DNA from 4 places in the Shewanella sp. T24-MNA-CIBAN-0130 genome. Region 2 is predicted to be linked to each of the others. Evidence: predicted binding sites of a transcription regulator. Region 2 holds the regulator's gene; each other region holds the start of a gene.
The links. Region 2 encodes MetJ, which represses methionine synthesis genes. Its sites were predicted from a motif close to TAGACGTCTAGACGTCTA; they were not measured.
Positions count from the first base shown of each region.

Region 1: the regulator MetJ is predicted to act here: its motif matches at 2,031-2,048, upstream of metE (5-methyltetrahydropteroyltriglutamate--homocysteine S-methyltransferase).
Region 3: the regulator MetJ is predicted to act here: its motif matches at 2,041-2,058, upstream of metH (methionine synthase).
Region 4: the regulator MetJ is predicted to act here: its motif matches at 1,272-1,289, upstream of metK (methionine adenosyltransferase).

Region 1 is NZ_JBEOPP010000004.1:67,375-70,593, forward strand. It holds gene metE (5-methyltetrahydropteroyltriglutamate--homocysteine S-methyltransferase) at 1-1,967, opposite strand, end outside; gene AAEZ02_RS02785 (LysR family transcriptional regulator) at 2,121-3,026, shown strand; gene AAEZ02_RS02790 (HDOD domain-containing protein) at 3,006-3,219, opposite strand, start outside.
Region 2 is NZ_JBEOPP010000003.1:44,386-47,604, forward strand. It holds gene AAEZ02_RS01950 (c-type cytochrome) at 1-253, opposite strand, end outside; gene AAEZ02_RS01955 (sulfite exporter TauE/SafE family protein) at 571-1,317, opposite strand; gene metJ (met regulon transcriptional regulator MetJ) at 1,393-1,707, opposite strand; gene metB (cystathionine gamma-synthase) at 1,917-3,086, shown strand.
Region 3 is NZ_JBEOPP010000004.1:12,267-15,485, reverse strand. It holds gene metH (methionine synthase) at 1-1,866, opposite strand, end outside; gene AAEZ02_RS02565 (TetR/AcrR family transcriptional regulator) at 2,729-3,219, shown strand, end outside.
Region 4 is NZ_JBEOPP010000041.1:33,743-36,961, forward strand. It holds gene tkt (transketolase) at 1-546, opposite strand, end outside; gene metK (methionine adenosyltransferase) at 1,320-2,471, shown strand; gene AAEZ02_RS15465 (GNAT family N-acetyltransferase) at 2,605-3,213, shown strand.

The sequences.
Region 1 (3,219 bases), on a different contig from region 2:
AACTCGCTGTAACACATGTGTGTATGGATTTGAGTTGCATCTTCAACACCTGCAGCCGATAACTTAAACGCATCCACCGCCCAGGTTAAATAATCTGCCCATTGGCTTTGTTTAATCGGTAAACCTTCACGAAATGCTGGCTCATCAATTTGAATAATGCCAATACCTGCGCTTTCTAAATCGACCACTTCGTCACGTACTGCTAATGCAAGTTGGTTGGCAATATCTTTACGAGGAATATCTTCACGAGCGAACGACCAATGTAAAATGGTCACCGGACCCGTTAGCATGCCTTTAACGGGCTTGTCGGTTAAGCTTTGCGCATAGGTAGCCCAGTCGACCGTCATTGGTTTTGGACGAGACACATCGCCATAAATTAACGGTGGCTTAACGCAACGAGAACCATAACTTTGCACCCAACCAAATTGAGTAAACCCAACACCGTCTAATTGTTCACCAAAATACTCCACCATGTCATTACGCTCAGCTTCGCCGTGGACTAGCACGTCGAGACCCAATTTAAGTTGACGAGAAATGGTGTCTTGAGTAACTTGCTCAAGCTGTGATCGGTAATCATTGTCATTGATTTCGCCTTTACGCCAGCGACTGCGTAACCCCCGAATGGCTGGCGTTTGCGGAAATGAACCTATGGTGGTTGTGGGTAATAATGGCAGCGCTAACTTTTGTTGTTGGGCAATGATACGGCGGGCAAATGGACTGTCACGTTCAAAATCATCAGCGGTTAACTGCGACACACGTTCAACAACCTGTTGATTAGCTGCTGCAGCTTTTGCCAAGCGGCGTTGCTGGCAACGATCAATAATCGCTTGGCTAGTTGCTGAACCTTGCCCAACGATTAATTGATAAATTTCGTTAAGTTCAAATAATTTTTGTTTCGCAAAAGCTAATTGGCCAAGTAATGGCGTAATTAATTGGCTTTCAACCTCGACATCCACAGGACAATGCAACAATGAACATGAAGGTGCAATCCACAAACGATCGCCTAACCTGGTCGCTAATTCGGTCACTTTATCAGCAATCAAATCAACATCAGCAGCCCACACATTGCGACCATTAACCACCCCAATAGAAAGTACCTGTTGACTAGAAAGCGCATTAACAAACACATCAAGCTGTTCTGGCGCGCTGACTAAATCAAGATGTAGCCCCTCAACCGGTAATGCACTCACCAATGCTTGATGATGGGCAATAGAACCGTAATAACTGGCGAGTAAAATATTTAAAGATGCTGGCTTTTGTTGCGCTAACGTTTGATAACTTTGACGAATAGCTTGCTGCCACTCATCGGTTAAGTCTGCCGCTAATACCGGTTCATCAAATTGCACCCAACTCACACCTTGGGCTGCAAAACGAGACAAAATTTGCTGATAAGCAACCAGTAACGGCGGTAATAACACCAACTTATTAAACTCAGTGAGGCTTTTAGATAAGTATAAATACGTCACTGGACCGAGCAGCACAGGTTTTGCTTGATGACCTAATTGCTGCGCTTCTGTAACATCATCAAACAGTTGGTCGTAGGCTATTTCGAACGCTTGATCAGCGCTCAATTCTGGCACTTGATAATGGTAGTTAGTATTAAAAAACTTGGTCATTTCTGCCGCACACGCATGTTGGCCGGTTTGCGAACGGCCACGAGCCACGCGAAATAAGGTGTCAATATCGACAGGGGCTTGGCTGCCATCAGCTTGAGTGACCCGATGACGAGCGGGGATCACATTTAAGGTCGCACTCAGGGTTAACACTTGGTCATAATAAGCAAAATCCCCTACAGGCAGTAATTCAACACCTGCATCTGCTTGCCACTGCCAATGGGTGCGTTTTAATTCACAGGCAACGTTTTTCAACTCCGTTAATGTGGCTTCACTGCGCCAATAGCGCTCTAAAGCAAACTTCAATTCACGCTGACGTCCTATGCGAGGAAATCCTAAACTTGAAATTTTCATACTGCTTGCCTTTTCGTTAAGCAAAAATTTATACCATTTATGCAGAAAACCTGCATAGGCGTCTGGACGTCTAGAAGTTTATTGTGTTATTCTGTTGTCAAGCAATCGAATTGATTTCATCAAATAGTTGAGCAAGATTCATGTGGAGAGAAAATGATAGAGCTTAGACACCTTCGTACCCTGATGGCGTTAAAAGAAAGTGGCAGTTTAGCGGGTGCGGCTAAAAAACGGTTTGTCACCCAGTCGGCGCTTTCTCATCAAATAAAAGAGTTAGAGACACGGATTAACTCAAGTATTTTTGTTCGTAAGAGTAAGCCGTTAACCTTTACTCATGAAGGCTCACGTCTGCTAAATTTAGCGGAAGAAATCTTACCGAAAGTGATTGCAACCGAGTCGGATCTTAAACGCGGTTTAGAGGGTGAAAGCCAACAGCTTAAGCTCGGCATTGAATGCCATAGTTGTTTTCGTTGGTTAATGCCTGTTATTGAGCAATTTAAACAACATGCGCCAGCGGCTCAAATTGATATTTCAAGTCGGCATTTATTTGATTCACTCAATGCATTGCAGACGGGGAGTTTAGACATAGTGCTAACCTCAGATCCAGTGCCGGGACACAGTGTCGCTTACCAGCATCTATTTGATTTTGAAGTTAAATTAATTGTAGCCAGTGATAACACCTTAGCGGCACAAGCGTTTGTAACGCCAGCCCAATTGGCAAAGCAAACCTTAATTAGTTACCCCGTGCCGTTAGCGCGCTTAGATATATACAAACACTTTTTAGAGCCCGCGGGTATTGAACCTGGCGAGCAAAAGCAATGTGATTTAACCTCAATGCTATTGCAGCGTGTTGCCTGTAATGACGGCATAGCAACCCTGCCAACTTGGTCTATCAGAGAAAGTCAGGGGCTGAATCTTACTGCGGTTAAATTAGGGGCAGAAGGACTAAAGCGTCCATTGTTTGGTGCTTATCGCCGCGATGCCACTAATGCAAATTTAATCCAAAAGTGGCTCGAACTTGTAGCAAATGAAGGCATAATACTACAGCGGGTTGATCAGTAATTGTCGTTTAGATAACACGCGTCGAAGCACAAGTCCTGGAGAATCAGGGTTTTGTGTTTGGCGTAAGTTATGGGCAATTAAAAATTCATCGCGTAAATCATCATCCAAACCTAATGACTCAAATGCATCAAGTGATAACTGTTGTTGTTGCTTATCAATCAGTGATTTTATTACTGTCAATGATACGGGCCGA
Region 2 (3,219 bases):
CTGATAAGGCTTCAAAAATGGCGGGTTTAGCTTTGTGCATATCACGGGTAAAAAATCGATCCCACTGGCTCATGGTTTTTGTCATTGGAGTGAGTTCTACGCCTTCACTATTGACACTGTGGCACGCTTTACATTCTTTTTTGTACAGGTGTTTGCCTTTTTTAGGGTTACCACCATCGGCTGCCATTACTTGGCTACCGAGTGATAATGCAATGGCGATTGCGATACCAACTTTAACGTATGTGTTCATCATTTTATCCTCTATAGAGCTTTTTTATGGTTGAAGCATTAGCAACATGTGATCATTTCTTTGCTGTAAAGAATGTTACCTAAAAATAGGTATTGTTAATTTGAAGTAGATCATATTCATGAGAAAAATCTAATTGAAAAAAAGTTAATTGAAAGAAATCTAATGAACAACTGTGATGCAGATCTATTGTGCAGAGGATAAAATTTTGTTAGGTAACATGGTACTAGGTAGTGATAGATGTTCGGCCACATATAAGAATGTGTTGTTGTTTATGTCTGAATCGTATGCGATAAAAAAAAAGGGCTGTTAATAGGCAGAGATTAATTAGCAGAGATTAATGTGTTGACCGACATGATGACCAATATTGTTGCGCTAATGCTACATAATATTAATGTCGCCATACGGGTTTTTTCTTTATCGATGCGGCCAATTAATCGGCCAGCGACAAGGTAGCCCGCAATCACTGAAGGCAATAACAACAGTGATAACCATAAGTGCTTGAGCTCAACTAAGCCAACAACAGCTAGAATAGCTAGCGCAATTAATGAGCTAAAGACAAAGAAGGCTGATAATGCGGCTCGAAATTGACTGGCATCTTTGCCTGCAAGCAATATAGCCATTGGTGGACCTCCAATGGCAGCGATATTAGCAAATATGCCCGAAAATACCCCGGCGATAAATAAACTGCTGCGATTTATTGGTGCGGTAACGCGATAGGTACTCAGGATCACGGCAATAAACACAATAGCCGCAATAATTAAGCCTAATATGGGTTGGGGCGCAAACAATAATAATCCAGCACCTAAGAATCCCCCAGGAATACGGCCTAATAGCGCATATTGCAGACCATTAAACTGTAAGTGTCCGCGCTCTCGAAAAAGTGTCATGGCAGAGATAGCAAAACCCATGGCAATAATGGGCACTGGGACTAATTGAGGATTAACAATGTACAGCAGCGGGCTGGCAACAACGGCTAACCCAAAACCAATTAAGCTTTGGGTTAGTGCGCCAAAAAACACGATAACTGATGCCAGTATCAAGGTTGTTGGATCGATAAATGGCATCATAAATTCTCGTTAACAACATCACTGCTTCTTAAAAGGGCAGTTTAACAGTTTGTGAGGTAATCACTAACCAGTGAATTATTCGAGCTCTTCCCACTCGATCCCCATATCATCCATTAATTTTTTCGCTTCACTTGGAATGCTGTCAGGTTGATCTTTTGATAAATCAATATCATAAGGCAAAGGTTGACCTGTGTACGCATGCAAAAATGCTTCGCACAGCAGTTCACTGTTGGTTGCATGACGCAGATTGTTTATCTGGCGTCTGGTACGCTCATCTGTCAGTATTTTTAGTACTTTTAGAGGTATAGAAACTGTTATCTTTTTTACTTGTTCACTTTTTTTGCCGTGTTCGGCATATGGGCTGATATATTCGCCATTCCATTCAGTCATTAACTTACCCTTAACGATAAATACGGTGCAGATTTTAAACCGTTACACTCTCTAGTCAAATTATTGCGAATATTTAATCTCGATGCAAATAGATTTCTTGATGTTTAGACGTCTAAGCGTCTATTTTTGTTGACGGATGAAGATCTCTTCGGTAGATTTAGACGTCTAGACATCTCTTTGTGTGTTTGTGACATTTTTAGGAGTCAATTATGACTAAGCATCAAAGCGCCACATTGGCCGTTCGCCAGGGTATTGAAACAGACACACAGCATGGCGCCATAGTGCCCCCAATTTATTTATCAACCAATTATTCCTTCGATGGTCACAACAATCCGCGCGAGTTTGATTACAGCCGATCGGGTAATCCGACCCGCTGTATTTTAGGTGAAGCGCTGGCCAAACTTGAGCAAGGCGCTACAGGTGTAGTGACCTGTACTGGCATGGCCGCCATTACCTTAGTGACTAGCTTACTTGGTCCAGATGATTTATTAGTGGTGCCGCATGATTGTTATGGTGGTAGTTATCGCCTATTTACGCATTTGGCTAAAAAAGGTCAATTTAAGTTGTTGGTTGTTGATCAAACTGATGCACAAGCATTGAACCAAGCCATTGCCCAAAAACCGAAAATGGTCTGGTTAGAAACGCCATCGAATCCACTGCTGCGGGTGGTCGATATTAGTGCTATTAGCCGAGCCTGCCATGACGTCGGTGCGTTAGTGGCGGTAGATAACACCTTTTTATCGCCAATATTACAACAACCCTTGTTATTGGGTGCTGACATCGTTATTCACTCAACCACTAAATACATTAATGGTCACAGTGATGTGGTGGGTGGCGCTGTGGTGGCTAAAGATGCTGAAGTGGGTGAATTATTGCATTGGTGGTCAAATACGTTAGGGTTAACGGGATCTGCTTTTGACAGTTACTTAACCTTGCGTGGCTTGCGCACTTTAGCGGTGCGAATTCGTGAGCATCAGCGTAATGCGCAAAAAATTGTTGCGTTATTGAGTGCCAGTGCTGTGGTGTCCAAGGTGTATTATCCGGGATTAAAAGACCATCCTGGTCACGACATTGCGGCAAAACAACAACAAGGCTTTGGCGCGATGTTAAGCTTTGAGTTGTTCGGTGGTGAAGCTGAAGTGGAGGCATTTTTACAGGCATTATCCCTGTTTAGTATTGCGGAAAGTTTAGGCGGAGTGGAAAGCTTAGTCGCTGTTCCGGCCACGATGACCCACAGAGCTATGGACCCACAAGCAAGGAAAGAGGCTGGTATTAAAGAGACTTTATTGAGATTATCGGTTGGCATTGAAGATGCTGAGGACCTTGTGGCCGACATTAAAGCTGGCTTAGCTGCTGTTAACGCGATTAAATCAGCTTAATTTGGCTTAAATTAGCTTAATTCGAGTTTAAGTTAGCTGTGGTTTTGCCCAAATTAAGTAAAATAGTAAAAATATGCACTTGCAACACTATTCATTTCAAAATAGAAGTCTAGCAGTCGCAACACAAGTCGTA
Region 3 (3,219 bases), on a different contig from region 2:
TTCAACCCGTTTTTTAAGCTCGGGATCTATATCATCGTATATGGTTAACTGACCCGCGTTGACAATGCCCATGTCCATGCCGGCTTGAATAGCATGGTATAAAAATACCGCATGAATCGCTTCACGTACTGGGTTGTTACCCCTAAACGAGAATGACACGTTAGACACACCACCGGAGATCATTGCATGTGGCAAGGTGGTTTTGATGTCTTTAATGGCTTCGATAAAGTCGACAGCATAGTTGTCGTGTTCATCAATACCGGTGGCAATGGCGAAGATGTTGGGGTCGAAAATAATATCTTCTGGTGGAAAGCCGACCACATCAACCAAAATACGGTAAGCACGGGTACAGATTTGGGTTTTACGTTCACGCGTGTCGGCTTGGCCGTCTTCGTCAAAGGCCATTATAATGGCGGCGGCGCCATAGCGTTTCACTAAGGTGGCTTGCTCGATAAATTTGGCTTCACCTTCTTTCATCGAAATCGAGTTAACAATGGACTTGCCTTGGACGCATTTAAGGCCCGCTTCAATCACTTCCCATTTAGACGAGTCGATCATGATCGGCACGCGGGAGATATCTGGCTCAGAGGCAATTAAGTTTAAAAACTTCGCCATGGAAGCCACGCCATCGAGCATGCCTTCGTCCATGTTGACGTCGATAATTTGGGCGCCGTTTTCGACTTGCTCGCGCACCACATCGAGGGCTTCTTCAAACTTTTCTTGCTTAATTAAGCGTAAAAACTTGGCTGAGCCTGTCACGTTGGCGCGCTCGCCGACGTTGACGAATAGCGAGTTTTTATCGATGGTCAGTGGCTCTAACCCCGACAACCGACACGCCACAGGAATGTCTGGAATGTGTCTTGGTTCATGTCTGAGTACTGCTTCACGAATGGCATTAATGTGGGCGGGGGTGCTACCGCAACAACCGCCGACAATATTGAGCATGCCTTCTTGGGCCCATTGGTTGATGACTTCAGCCATCTCTTCTGGGGTTTCATCGTAGCCGCCAAACTCGTTGGGTAAGCCCGCATTTGGATGGGCGGAAACATAACACTCGGCAATACGTGACAATTCTTCAACGTAAGGACGCAGCTCTTTTGGCCCAAGGGCGCAGTTAAGGCCAATGGATAACGGCTTAATGTGGCGCAGTGAGTTATAAAACGCTTCGGTAGTTTGGCCGGTTAAGGTGCGGCCCGATGCGTCGGTGATGGTGCCGGAGATCATAACGGGTAAGCGATCGCCAAGTTGATCAAATACTTTTTCAATCGCAAATAGGGCGGCTTTGGCGTTTAAGGTATCAAAAATGGTTTCAACCATAATGATATCGGCGCCGCCTTCGATTAAGGCGCTGGTCGATTCGACATAGGCTTCGACGAGTTGATCAAAGCTGACATTACGAAACCCTGGGTCGTTCACGTCTGGGCTGATAGAACAGGTGCGGTTAGTTGGCCCTAATACGCCGGCAACGTAACGTGGCAAGCCTGTTTGCGCAGCTACTTCGTCGGCAGCTTGGCGGGCAATTCTGGCACCGGCTAAGTTAATTTCGGCGGCCAGTGACTGCATGTCGTAGTCGGCCATAGCAATGGTGGTAGCGTTAAAGGTATTGGTTTCAATAATGTCGGCACCGTTCAATAGGTACTGAGTATGAATATCTTTAATGATTTGCGCTTGGCTGAGTACTAATAAGTCATTGTTGCCTTTAACATCGCAATGCCAATCTTTAAAGCGCTCACCACGATAATCTTCTTCTTCCAACTTATGGTCTTGGATCATGGTGCCCATGGCGCCATCTAAAATCACAATTCGCTGCGCTAACAATGCATTAAGTTGTTCAAGTGTTTGACTGTAAGAAGTCGATTTAGCCATAACAGTTACCTTTTTATCACTATGTTGCTTGATACCTTGATTGAGATAAGCATACCCTTATTTTTACAATAATAGGGCGATAACATCATTTCTGTGTACAACTGTTGATTACAATTGCTGCTTACAATGCGCATCTTCTAAATGATTACCTTTTAAGATAGCCTTTTGGACATATAAACGTATAGACGTCTATACTACGCGAGTTTTCACCGCCAGAGCAAGGCTGATTTAACTTCTACTTGGGTTAAGCGATGGGGGACGTCAGTTAGCCGCAGAAATGTTCAACCAATCAACATAATAGTAGGTGTTTTTTATTGATCTAAGCCTATGTTTAATAGAAATTTATTATCAATATATGTTTATTATCTTATTCGATTGCTTCAGGCTGCTTGTCGTCAAACAGGTTGAGGATGACAAGCCCAATGAGGCCGAACACTTGAGCATCCAAATGACAACATACTATGGCTTTAAAACCGAGTTGAGTTATAGGGCGTAACTCAAGCTGTTTCAGCAACATATTGCCAATTTTTATCACAAGCTTGGAAAGCGGCAAAGTCTACGATGTAGCCAATATTGCAGCATAGGGAGAAACGTTTAATGACAGATACCGTCTTCTGCCAGAAGGCACTAGATAAAAAACTGAGATAAAAACCCTACATGGTTATACAAAGGTTCTAAAGCATTAACCAAATCACCTCCCCGCTAAACATAAAGGGTTATACTCATGCTGTTATAGTTTTTTATTCATATTTAACAACTTGTTAATAGCTGTATTCTTCGTTATCGCTGATTTTGTGGAATTATTTCACTGCCAATTAATGTGCTCTGCTCTTAAAATAATTCTTTAACTGAGGAATTCTGTATGCCTGATAGCAAGAATAAAGTGGGACGCCCCAGTGGAGAGACCCAAAATCGCGATAAGCTTATTCAGGCGGCAAGATCTCTTTTTGTCGAACGTGACTACTCTCAGGTTACCGTTCGTGATGTCGCGGCGCTTGCAGGCACTGATCCTGGGCTTATTCGCTATTACTTTGGCTCTAAACAAAATCTGTTTATCGCGATGTTGCGAGAGACTGCGGCGCCAGTGAAACAAGAGCTCTACAAGGTGAATAAAGAAAAACAAGCCCATGGCCCGGCAAGCTTGATGCAGACCTACTATCAAGTGATGTCAGCGCATCCCCATTTCCCAAGATTAATTTTCCGTCTGGCAGGCCTAGATCAAAGTATTCCCGAAAATAAAGAGATAACCAAGGTGTTTAACGAAATTGTCAATGTGGATGACATCATGATGTTTGATAAACTCGAAGCTAAGGGACTGTTGCACGATGATGTTGATATCCATTGCGCTCAACT
Region 4 (3,219 bases), on a different contig from region 2:
CCAAAATGCCACTAACTTACCAAGACCCAATGTGCCCGCTAATGAACTGGCTTCGTGAGAAATACCTTCCATTAAACAACCATCGCCTAAGAAACAGTAGGTAAAGTGATCAACAATCTCGTGGCCTGGGCGATTAAACTGAGCCGCTAAGGTTTTTTCAGCAATTGCCATACCAACAGCATTACTGAGCCCCGCGCCTAAAGGACCGGTTGTGGTTTCAATGCCAGGGGTGTAACCATATTCTGGATGACCAGGGGTTTTTGAATGTAATTGACGGAATTGTTTTAGCTCTTCAATTGGCAATTCATAACCCGATAAATGCAGTAAAGAGTATATAAGCATAGAGCCATGACCGTTTGATAGTACAAAACGATCGCGATCGACCCAGTTAGGATTAGTTGGATTGTGCTTTAGAAAATCATTCCATAGCACTTCGGCAATATCAGCCATACCCATAGGGGCACCTGGATGACCAGAATTGGCTTTTTGAACCGCATCCATACTTAGGGCGCGAATGGCGTTAGCGAGTACTTTACGAGATGACATGCTCTCTCCTGCTTGTTTGTGAGTAGCTGACAATTGTGAAGTCATATTTTCCCCTACTAGGCGATGTGACGCAAATTAAAATTTCTCACATTGCATATTTATACCCAAACGACCTCGAAAGACAGGATTGTGCATGTCCAGAATTGACCCAGTTCAAGGGTCTAGGAATAGAGCGCCTGCGGCTGCTAGGAGCGGACTCTGTCCTACTAGGGACAGCTTCAGAAACGATAACAAGAGATAACAAGCGAACGCTGCGCTCACGGATAGAGCGGTCTAGCACCTAGGCTCGTGGCTTATCATCTCTTGATATCGCTCGTCACCGCTTGTCATCTCAGGAATAGGGACCGCTTCGCTGCTAAGATTTTATAGCATCAAGCAGCGAAGCGACCTAGTACCTAGCCATATGCTCAAATACCAATGAAGGGCATTGATGAGCTAAGTCATTATTTATTGACAGTCAAGCTTGAAAACAGCGCCATATCAGTCAAACATAACCTTATATCGCCATTTAAAGCCTAATAATCAACCCTGATATTGTTCAATTTTTGGCACTAAAGTGATTATAAAAAACCATAAAAACATCTAAAATTATTTATAATCAATTAGTTAATTAGCAACGAAGCTAAAAATAGTTATTTTGAATATAAAATATTCATGCATCACTGCACAATTATAAAGTTAAATTCGTATAGGGGGGGTGTTATCAGATTCGATTTCGACTAAAATAGACGTCTAGACGTATATTCAAATGCAACCAACGAGATTTTCCTATTATGGCAAAGCACTTGTTTACCTCTGAGTCTGTCTCAGAAGGTCATCCAGATAAAATCGCCGATCAGATTTCTGATGCGGTATTAGACGCAATACTTGAGCAAGATCCAAAAGCTCGTGTTGCGTGCGAAACATATGTTAAAACCGGTATGGTATTAGTGGGCGGCGAAGTCACCACTTCTGCTTGGGTAGATATTGAAGAAATTACCCGTAAAACCGTGCGCGAAATCGGTTACACCAATTCGGATATGGGTTTTGATGCAGATTCATGTGCTGTACTGAACGCCATTGGCAAACAGTCACCAGACATTAATCAAGGTGTTGATCGCTCAGATCCGGCTGAACAAGGCGCGGGTGACCAGGGCTTAATGTTTGGCTATGCCAGCAATGAAACCGATGTATTGATGCCTGCACCTATCACTTACGCGCACAAATTAGTTAAGCGTCAGTCTGAAGTGCGTAAAGATGGCACCCTACCTTGGTTACGCCCAGATGCGAAAAGCCAAGTAACGTTTGCCTATGACGATGGCAAAATCATCGGTATCGATGCGATTGTATTGTCAACGCAACATCGTGAAGACGTGAAACAAGCTGATTTGATTGAAGCGGTAATGGAAACCATCATCAAGCCTGTATTACCGGCACAATGGTTAAATAAAGACACTAAATACTTTATTAATCCTACCGGTCGCTTTGTAATTGGTGGACCTGTTGGTGATTGTGGTTTAACCGGACGTAAGATTATCGTAGATACTTACGGCGGAATGGCCCGTCATGGCGGCGGAGCATTCTCTGGTAAAGACCCATCTAAAGTAGATCGAAGTGCCGCTTACGCTGCACGTTATGTGGCTAAAAACATTGTTGCGGCTGGCCTTGCTGATCGCTGTGAACTTCAAGTGTCTTACGCCATTGGTGTGGCAGAGCCAACATCTATCAGTATTGAAACATTCGGTACCGGTAAAGTGTCTGAAGAAGTGTTAATCAAATTGATTCGTCAACACTTTGAGTTACGTCCATATGGCTTAACGGCAATGCTAGATTTGGCACGTCCAATCTACCAACAAACCGCTGCTTATGGTCATTTCGGTCGCGATATATTCCCTTGGGAAGCGACAGATAAAGCTGAAATCCTTCGGGCTGATGCTGGGCTATAATGAAGAAACGCATATCGTCTTAGCCTAGCGACTTTAGGCTAAGCAAAACGATATCAAAAATAAAACCGCCATTGGCGGTTTTATTTTATCTGATTTATTAGACTATTATTTGATCTCACAAATGGCTCACGTTATGTATCACCCCACTTGGCTAGACACAAAGATAACGGCAAACCACCAGCCATCTGTTGCGACTAAATCCATTGCGGTTAACCCAAGAGCAACTAATCCGACTGCGATTGAACTCACGGCTATCAAGCACTGTGCCAGTAAACTTTCTGCTATAAAAGCGTGGTCTGCACTCAAATTATTTTATCGTCAGCATATGCCTTATGCTCGATTAGCCCAAAAAGAAGCGGTTGCAGTGATTCATCACCTACACTCTTCTGGCACAGATAGCACAGACTTAAATCAGCAAACAATCGTTGCCGCAATAAGAATTAAACCGATAGGCCAATATCAATTGATAAGTGGATTATTAGTCCATCCTCACTATCGTGGCCAACAACTTTCAAGTCAGTTATTGCAATTTATCGCGCCCAAATTAACGAGTAGACATTGCTTCTTATTTGCCCACCCCTGGTTAATTGGCTTATATCAACGGCAGCACTTTATGGTGATAGACCCGAGTGCGTTTGCTAGGTTACCGGCAGAGATAATGCAGTTATATCATCGATATCACAGTGAGCAACGGCCATTAGTGATAATGCAACTCCATGACGCTGAAGTGACAGCGCCATAAATACGG